Linked DNA regions of Posidoniimonas corsicana. The protein of the gene in region 1 binds, or shares a complex with, the protein of each later gene. Links are inferred from orthologs where the notes say so. Each region holds a gene or a part of one and is shown on either strand. Other genes may lie near its edges.

What was found.
Region 2: the proteins of KOR34_RS03605 (region 1) and KOR34_RS06105 are in contact, whole or in part, in a crystal structure (PDB 5UE9), measured with the Lactococcus lactis proteins. The link is inferred for Posidoniimonas corsicana from one-to-one orthologs. Residues at the interface, in WP_023189152.1 of Lactococcus lactis: Leu4, Gln5, Ala47, Ser48, Met49, Leu50, Leu51, Arg52, Arg53, Met95, Leu98, Arg223, Met224, Ala225, Cys226, Ile228, Gly229, Ala230, Cys231, Tyr232, Ala233, Val235, Glu236, His237, Asn243, His244, Ala245, Lys247, Glu250; in WP_025017116.1 of Lactococcus lactis: Gly25, Phe27, Phe29, Glu32, Tyr33, Lys35, Tyr36, Lys48, Phe56, Thr60, Pro61, Arg62, Val63, Ala64, Glu65, Thr66, Ala67, Ser68, Gly69, Met70, Ile74, Gln77, Pro223, Glu251, Phe274, Ala275, Pro277, Phe278.

Annotation. Positions count from the first base shown.
Region 1 is NZ_SIHJ01000001.1:965,080-968,389, reverse strand. What follows is about bases 1-2,999. They hold KOR34_RS03605 (dihydroorotate dehydrogenase electron transfer subunit), read left to right. Parts: upstream 1-1,043; coding sequence 1,044-1,955; downstream 1,956-2,999. Other genes in these bases: KOR34_RS03595 (tetratricopeptide repeat protein), read right to left, coding at 2,478-2,999; rpsT (30S ribosomal protein S20), read right to left, coding at 2,147-2,419; KOR34_RS03610 (pseudouridine synthase), read left to right, coding at 49-1,047. Outside these bases: more of KOR34_RS03595, read right to left, coding at 3,000-3,310.
Region 2 is NZ_SIHJ01000001.1:1,579,541-1,582,641, forward strand. The notes cover bases 217-3,006. They hold KOR34_RS06105 (dihydroorotate dehydrogenase), read left to right. Parts: upstream 217-1,038; coding sequence 1,039-1,974; downstream 1,975-3,006. Other genes in these bases: KOR34_RS06095 (HU family DNA-binding protein), read left to right, coding at 217-336; KOR34_RS06100 (hypothetical protein), read left to right, coding at 701-919; trpS (tryptophan--tRNA ligase), read left to right, coding at 2,064-3,006. In the rest of the region: more of KOR34_RS06095, read left to right, coding at 1-216; more of trpS, read left to right, coding at 3,007-3,035; KOR34_RS06115 (DUF1570 domain-containing protein), read right to left, coding at 3,055-3,101.

The DNA.
Region 1 (3,310 bases):
CGTCACGGCGGAGTAGAATGGAGGGCCCTCCCGACGCACTGAGAACCCATGCCTAAACGCGCCTCCAAACCCCGCAAGAAGTCGCCGATCGGCGGCAAAGGCCCGAAGGCCGGCGGAAAAGCCAAGCGGCCCTCCCCCGGCGGCAAAAAGAAGACCGCCCGACGGCCCGCCGGCGCGAAGCGGGGCCCCACGCCCCAGCGGCAGCACCCGGATGATGGCAAGGACCGCCTGCAGAAGGTGCTGGCCGCGGCTGGGCTGGCGAGCCGGCGCGAGTGCGAACAGCTGATCCTGGAGGGCCGCGTCGAGGTCGACGGCCAGCCCGTCACGGAGCTTGGCGTGCGGGTCGACGCGTCGCGACAGGACATCTGGGTGGACGGGGAGCCGCTGCCAAAGACCAAGAAGGTCTACTTCGCGGTCAACAAGCCAGAGGGCTACGTCTGCACGGCCCGTGACCCGTCCGGTCGGCCTCGCGTGACCGAGCTGCTGCCCCCGACCGCCGGCCGGGTGTTCAACGTCGGCCGGCTCGACATGGCGAGCGACGGCCTGATTCTGCTGACCAACGACGGCGAACTGGCGAACCAACTCGCCCACCCCCGCCACGGGGTCCGCAAGACCTACATCGTGCAGGTGGCCGGCCATATCACCGGTGAAGAGCTCAAGCAGGCCCGCGAAGGCATCTACATTGCCGAGGGCAAGGTTCATTTCGTGGGCGCGAAAATCAAGTCGCGGCACAAGAAGTCGACCCTGCTCGAGGTAGTGCTCGACGAGGGCCGCAACCGCGAGATCCGCCGCGTTCTCGCCGCCATGGGGCACAAGGTGCAGAAGCTGACCCGAGTGGCGCACGGCCCAGTCAAGCTGGGTGAGATGCCCGCCGGCGCCTACCGCCCGCTCACCCGCGACGAGGTCAAGGCGCTGCGGCAGTGCGTCGAAGACGCGGGGGCCGCCCAGGAGGGCCGACCCGTCAAGAAAAAGAAGCGCAAGCCGGCCAAGCCCAAGAACTCCAAGCCGGCCGCTACCAACAAGCCCCAGCGGAGAGTGATCAAGTGAGCGGCACGACGGAGCCGAGCGGTTGTGACGGAGGACACGCGACGCTGCACGCCGCCTACTACGCGGATCAGGCCTGCTTTGCGCCGGCGACCGTGCTGGAGAACGAGCAGCTCGCCCGCGGCACGTACCGCATGCGGGTCAACGCGGCCGCGATCGCCGAGCGGATCGTGCCGGGCCAGTTCGTCATGGTCCGCGTGGCCGGCCAGGCGGACCCGATGCTTGGCCGGGCGTTCGCCCTGTACGACGTCGTCCGCGATGATGCGGGCCAGGCCGTTGCACTCGACTTTGTGTACGTCGTGCACGGCAAGCTGACCACTGCGCTGGCCGCCTGTGCAGCGGGACGGACGGTCGAGCTGTGGGGCCCGCTCGGCAACGGGTTCGACCCGATCCAGTGCGACCGCCGCATCCTGGTGGCCGGCGGCATCGGCTACACGCCGTTCCTGGCCGCCGGCAAGGAGTCGCTCGGCGCCGCCCGCTACGGTGCGCCGTTGCGGGATGGCGGCCAGGCGGCAGAGGTGGTCATGTGCTACGGCGTCCGGACCGCCGACCTGCTGGCCGGCGAGCCGGCCTTTCGCGGCGCTGGGTTCGACCTGCGGGTCGCCAGCGACGACGGGTCGGTCGGCCACCACGGCCTAGTGACCGATCTCCTAGAGGCGGCCCTCGACGAGTCCGCCGACCGCCGCGTGCAGGTGGACTGCTGCGGCCCCGAGCCGATGATGGAGGCGGTCGCCAAGCTCTGCCTGCAGCGGGGCACGCCCTGCCGAGTGTCGCTCGAGACGCCCATGGCCTGCGGTATCGGCATCTGCTTCAGCTGCGTGGCCAAGGTCCGCCAGCCCGAGGGGGACTGGGACTACAAACGCACCTGCGTCGAGGGCCCCGTGTTCGACGCCGCGAAGATCGAGTGGTAGCAGGTTGTAGCGCCGGCAGCTACAAGAAAAAGCAGCCTGGCTACAGCCACAAAAAAAAAAAAGAGCCGCGCCCGTCAGGAAGCGATCGACCCCAGCGGGATCGCTTCAAGACGGGCGCGGCTCTGAGTGGATACGTTCTGAGTCGCGTGCTCGACGCCAGACCGCAGCTCCGCCGCGGTCGTCCACCGGCTCTAGCCGGCGTTCTTCAGGTCCTTGATCGCTTTGGACAAGCGGCTCTTGGTGCGGGCCGCGGCATTGGCGTGGATCAGGTTCTTAGCGGCGGCCTGGTCCAGCTTCTTGGCGGCTACCTGGAACTCCTTCTCGCTGTTCTCGACCTCGCCGGCGTCGATCGCCTTGCGGACCTTCTTCAGCTGCGTGCGAACCGACGCCTTGGCCGAACGGTTGTGGAGACGACGGGCTTGGTCCTGGCGGAGACGCTTACGGGCACTGGCGGAATTTGGCATGGCCGACGGAAAACTCGGGGGTGAATGGCGTTACGCGATCACAGCCTCCAGCTGCGAGTCACGCATTTTTACGCAATTCGGTGATCTTGTCTAGGCGGTCGCCGACGTCCCGGTAGCCAAAATCCAGCCCCGCGAGCTCCGTGAGGCGATTCTCGGCCCGGTCCAGGTCCCCCAGCCCCAGGGCCAGCACCCCCGCCCGGTAGAGAGCCAGCTTGTGGGTTTCCTCCGAGGCGTGCTGCTGGTCGGGCCGGGAAGCCTTGACCGCGGCTTCGTAGCTGCTGGCGGCCAGCTTGAACTGCTCGATGAACTGGAAGCACTCGCCCAGCTGCAGCTGCACGTCCGCGTCGCGGCGGGCGTCGCCCCGGGCGGCCTGGAATGCCTTGATCGCCTCGCGGTGATCGCCGGATCGCTTCAGCCGCAGCCCCAGCTCGTACTGGGCCCGCGTGTTGGCGGGGTTCCGCTTCGCCCGGGCGGAGTATACCTCCAGCTCGGCAAGGTTGCTCTCCGCCACGACCTGGCGGGCCGCCTTGATGAGCTCTGGGGTGCGTTTCGCCTTGGCCGCCTCCTGGGCCTGCTTAGTCTGCTCGCGGGCGACCCGGAGCTGGAGGTCTTCCAGCCGGCTGTGCTCGGGCGCCTCGGCGTCCGGCGAGTGCTTTGCAGCCCGCCGCAGAACGCTGAGCGCTTGCCGGCTTTCCCCCGCCACGTGCAGGATCTGGGCGAGATCGAACGCGGCCACGATGTTGTCCGGTTCCTCCTCCACCAGTTCGAGCAGCTCCTCCTTCGACTGTGGAACCGCCGCGGGGGAGGCTTTGTCAGGGTCCGCTGCAGCATCGGCGGGCTGGCGGTCCTTGGCGGCGAGGTCCGATACCCGCACGGCCGGCAGGTCCGGCG
Region 2 (3,101 bases), 610 kb from region 1 along the record:
GATCACCGGATCGAGCTCCGCAACTTTGGCGTGTTTGAGGTCAAGAAGCGTGCCGCTCGCAAGGCGCGCAACCCACGCACGGGCGAGAAAGTCTCGGTGCCCGAGAAGTTTGTGGTGACCTTCAAGCCCGGCAAAGAGATGGAGGAACGGGTCCGCGAACTCGAGCGACGGGCGGCCGAAGAGCAGGCCCGCCGCGAGGCGGAGGCCGCCGCCCGCGAGGCCGCGATGAATGCACCGCCCGCAGCCAACGGTTCTCACTCACACACGCCGGCGTCGCCAACCCCTGACGCCGCAAGCGGTTACGATCAGCCGCCCCGCTACGACGCGGGCAGCTGAGTCGCCGCCAGCAGCCACCCGGGCCTTCGCCCGCTCTCTTCTGTCGCTTGCTCAGGCCGCCTGACCGGGCCAACTGCGCTGGACACCACCCGCAGCGGACGCTACCGTCCCGCGGCCGCGTGGTCCGGCGTCAACCAATTCAACCAGGGCAGCGCCCCCGGGACGCTCGACGCGTCGCGGAGCGGCGGCCCGAAGCGGCTAGTGTTGACTTTGCACGCCCCGGCGGGGCTAACCCGTTGAGGCGAAAGTGTTTCGAGAGTACGCCCGGACCCCGGGCGTTAGCAGAAGTCGGTGGGACCGGCTAACTTCGCGCCGCTGATCGGCTACCCCGGTCGGCGGGCACTCACGGAGGAGCGCAGCAGCAATGCGTAAGTGGATTCTAATCGTCGTTGCGGCCTGTGGCCTGGCTAGCAGCACCGGCTGCCTGCTGCCGATCTACTCGGCAGACCCGGCGCGCCGTGCGCAGGAGCTGATCTACACATCCGAGGACCTGCGTACGTTCCTGGACGAGTGGGAACGCATCTGGTTCCTGGACCAGCCCAGCCACATGAAGCCGTACCGCACCAACGGCCTGGTCATCTAAGGCCGGCTGGCTGAAACCTAGACGGCTGGCCGGGGCCGCTGCGCGGATTGTTCGCGCACGCCCGGCCCGATAGCATGGCTGGCTGTACCCATCGCCGCCCGCCACCCCTGTCTGCGCGCATGCTTGCTGATACCGCTACCGCGGCCTCGCTGGAGGTCTCGCTTGGCCGCCTGCGGCTGCCCAACCCGGTGCTGGTTGCTTCCGGCACGTTCGGGTACGCCCGTGAGATGGAGCGTCTGGTCGACCTCGGCCGCCTGGGCGGCATCGTACCGAAGACCATCACGCACGAGCCCCGTCAGGGGAACGCGCCGTGGCGCACGGTCGAGACCTCCGCCGGCATGCTGAACGCCATCGGCCTGGACAACGACGGCATCGAGGCGTTCATCCAGCATCATATGCCGTATCTGCGGACGGTCGGTTCGCCGGTGATCGTCAGCGTGGCGGGCCGCACGCACGACGAGTTCGTGTCGATGTGCCGCCGGTTGTCGGAGGTCGAAGGCCCCGCGGCGATCGAGCTGAATATCTCCTGCCCGAACGTGTCTCACGGCGTCGACTTTGGCGTCGACCCGCAGATGTGCGAGCGGCTGGTGGCCGACTGCCGCGCGGCGTGCGGCCTGCCGATCATCGCCAAGCTGACACCCAACGTGACCAGCATCGCCGTGATGGCCAAGGCCGCCGAGGCGGGCGGTGCCGACGCGCTGTCGCTGATCAACACCGTGCTCGGCATGGTGGTCGACTGGCGGAAGCAGAAGCCGATCCTGGGCAACGGCGTCGGCGGCCTGTCGGGCCCGGCCATCAAGCCGATCGCCCTGCGGTGCGTCTACCAGGCCGCGCAGGCGGCCCAGACCCCCATCATCGGCATCGGCGGCATCCAGAACATCGACGACGTCATGGAGTTCCTCGTGGCCGGCGCCACGGCGGTGCAGCTTGGCACCGTTAACTTCTACCGACCGACGGCCAGTATGGAAGTGCTGGACGCCCTGCCGGACGCGCTGGCAGAGCTTGGAGTCAGCACGGTAAGCGACGCGGTCGGAACCCTTAGCACAAACAAGTGATTCACCTCCGCCTCCCCGAAGGGGAGGCGCCTGGAAGCTCGCTTCACCCAAATCCGCTGCACCACCCACCAGCCACTACACACCACCCCATGCGCGTCCTCTCAGGCATCCAACCCACCGGCCCGTTCCACTGGGGCAACTACTTCGGCGCCATCCGGCAGTACATCGAGCTGCAGGACGTGGCGGACGAGTCGTACTACTTCATCGCCAACCTGCACGCGCTGACCACCGTGCGTGAAAAGGAGCTGCTGCAGCAGTACACGCTGGATGGCGCGCTCGACCTGTTGGCGCTGGGGCTCAACCCGGACAAGGCGGTGCTGTTCGTACAGTCGGACGTGCCGGAGGTGAGCGAGCTCTGCTGGCTGCTGATGACCGGCACCCCGATGGGCCTGTTGGAACGCTGCGTCAGCTACAAGGATAAGCTCGCCAAGGGGTTGAAGGCCGACGCCGGCCTGTTCACCTACCCGGTGCTGCAGGCGGCCGACATCCTGGCCTACGACGCCGACGTCGTGCCGGTGGGCGAGGACCAGCTGCAGCACATCGAGGTCTGCCGCGACATCGCCGGCAGCTTCAACCATCACTTCGGCGAGACCTTCACCATGCCCAAGGGTAAGGTGCTCGACCAGTCGGCCCGCGTGCCCGGCATCGACGGCGAGAAGATGTCCAAGAGCTACGGCAACACGCTCGCCGTGTTCGACGAGGCCAAGAAGCAGCGCAAGCAGATCATGCGGATCCAGACCGACAGCCGCCCGATGGACGAGGCCAAGGAGCCCGACGGCGACGTGCTGTACGACCTCCTGAAGCTGGTCGCCCCGCAGGAGCAGGTCGACGAGATCGCCGCGCTGTACCGCCGCGGCGGCTTCGGCTACGGCGACATCAAGAAGGCCCTCGCCGAGGCGGCCGAGAACTACTGGGCCGAGGTCCGCGAGAAGCGGGCCGAGCTGGCCGCCCGCCCCAACGACGTGCGCGATGTGCTGGCCGCCGGCGCCAAGAAGGCCCGGGCGAAGGCCGCCGGCGTGCTGAAGCGGGCGCAGGACGCGGCCGGTCTGTACCGCTCGTAGCCTTCGGACTGCAGCTTGACTACTGCGACAGCTTGCGGATCTGGTACCGCGCCTCGTCGGCGTTGT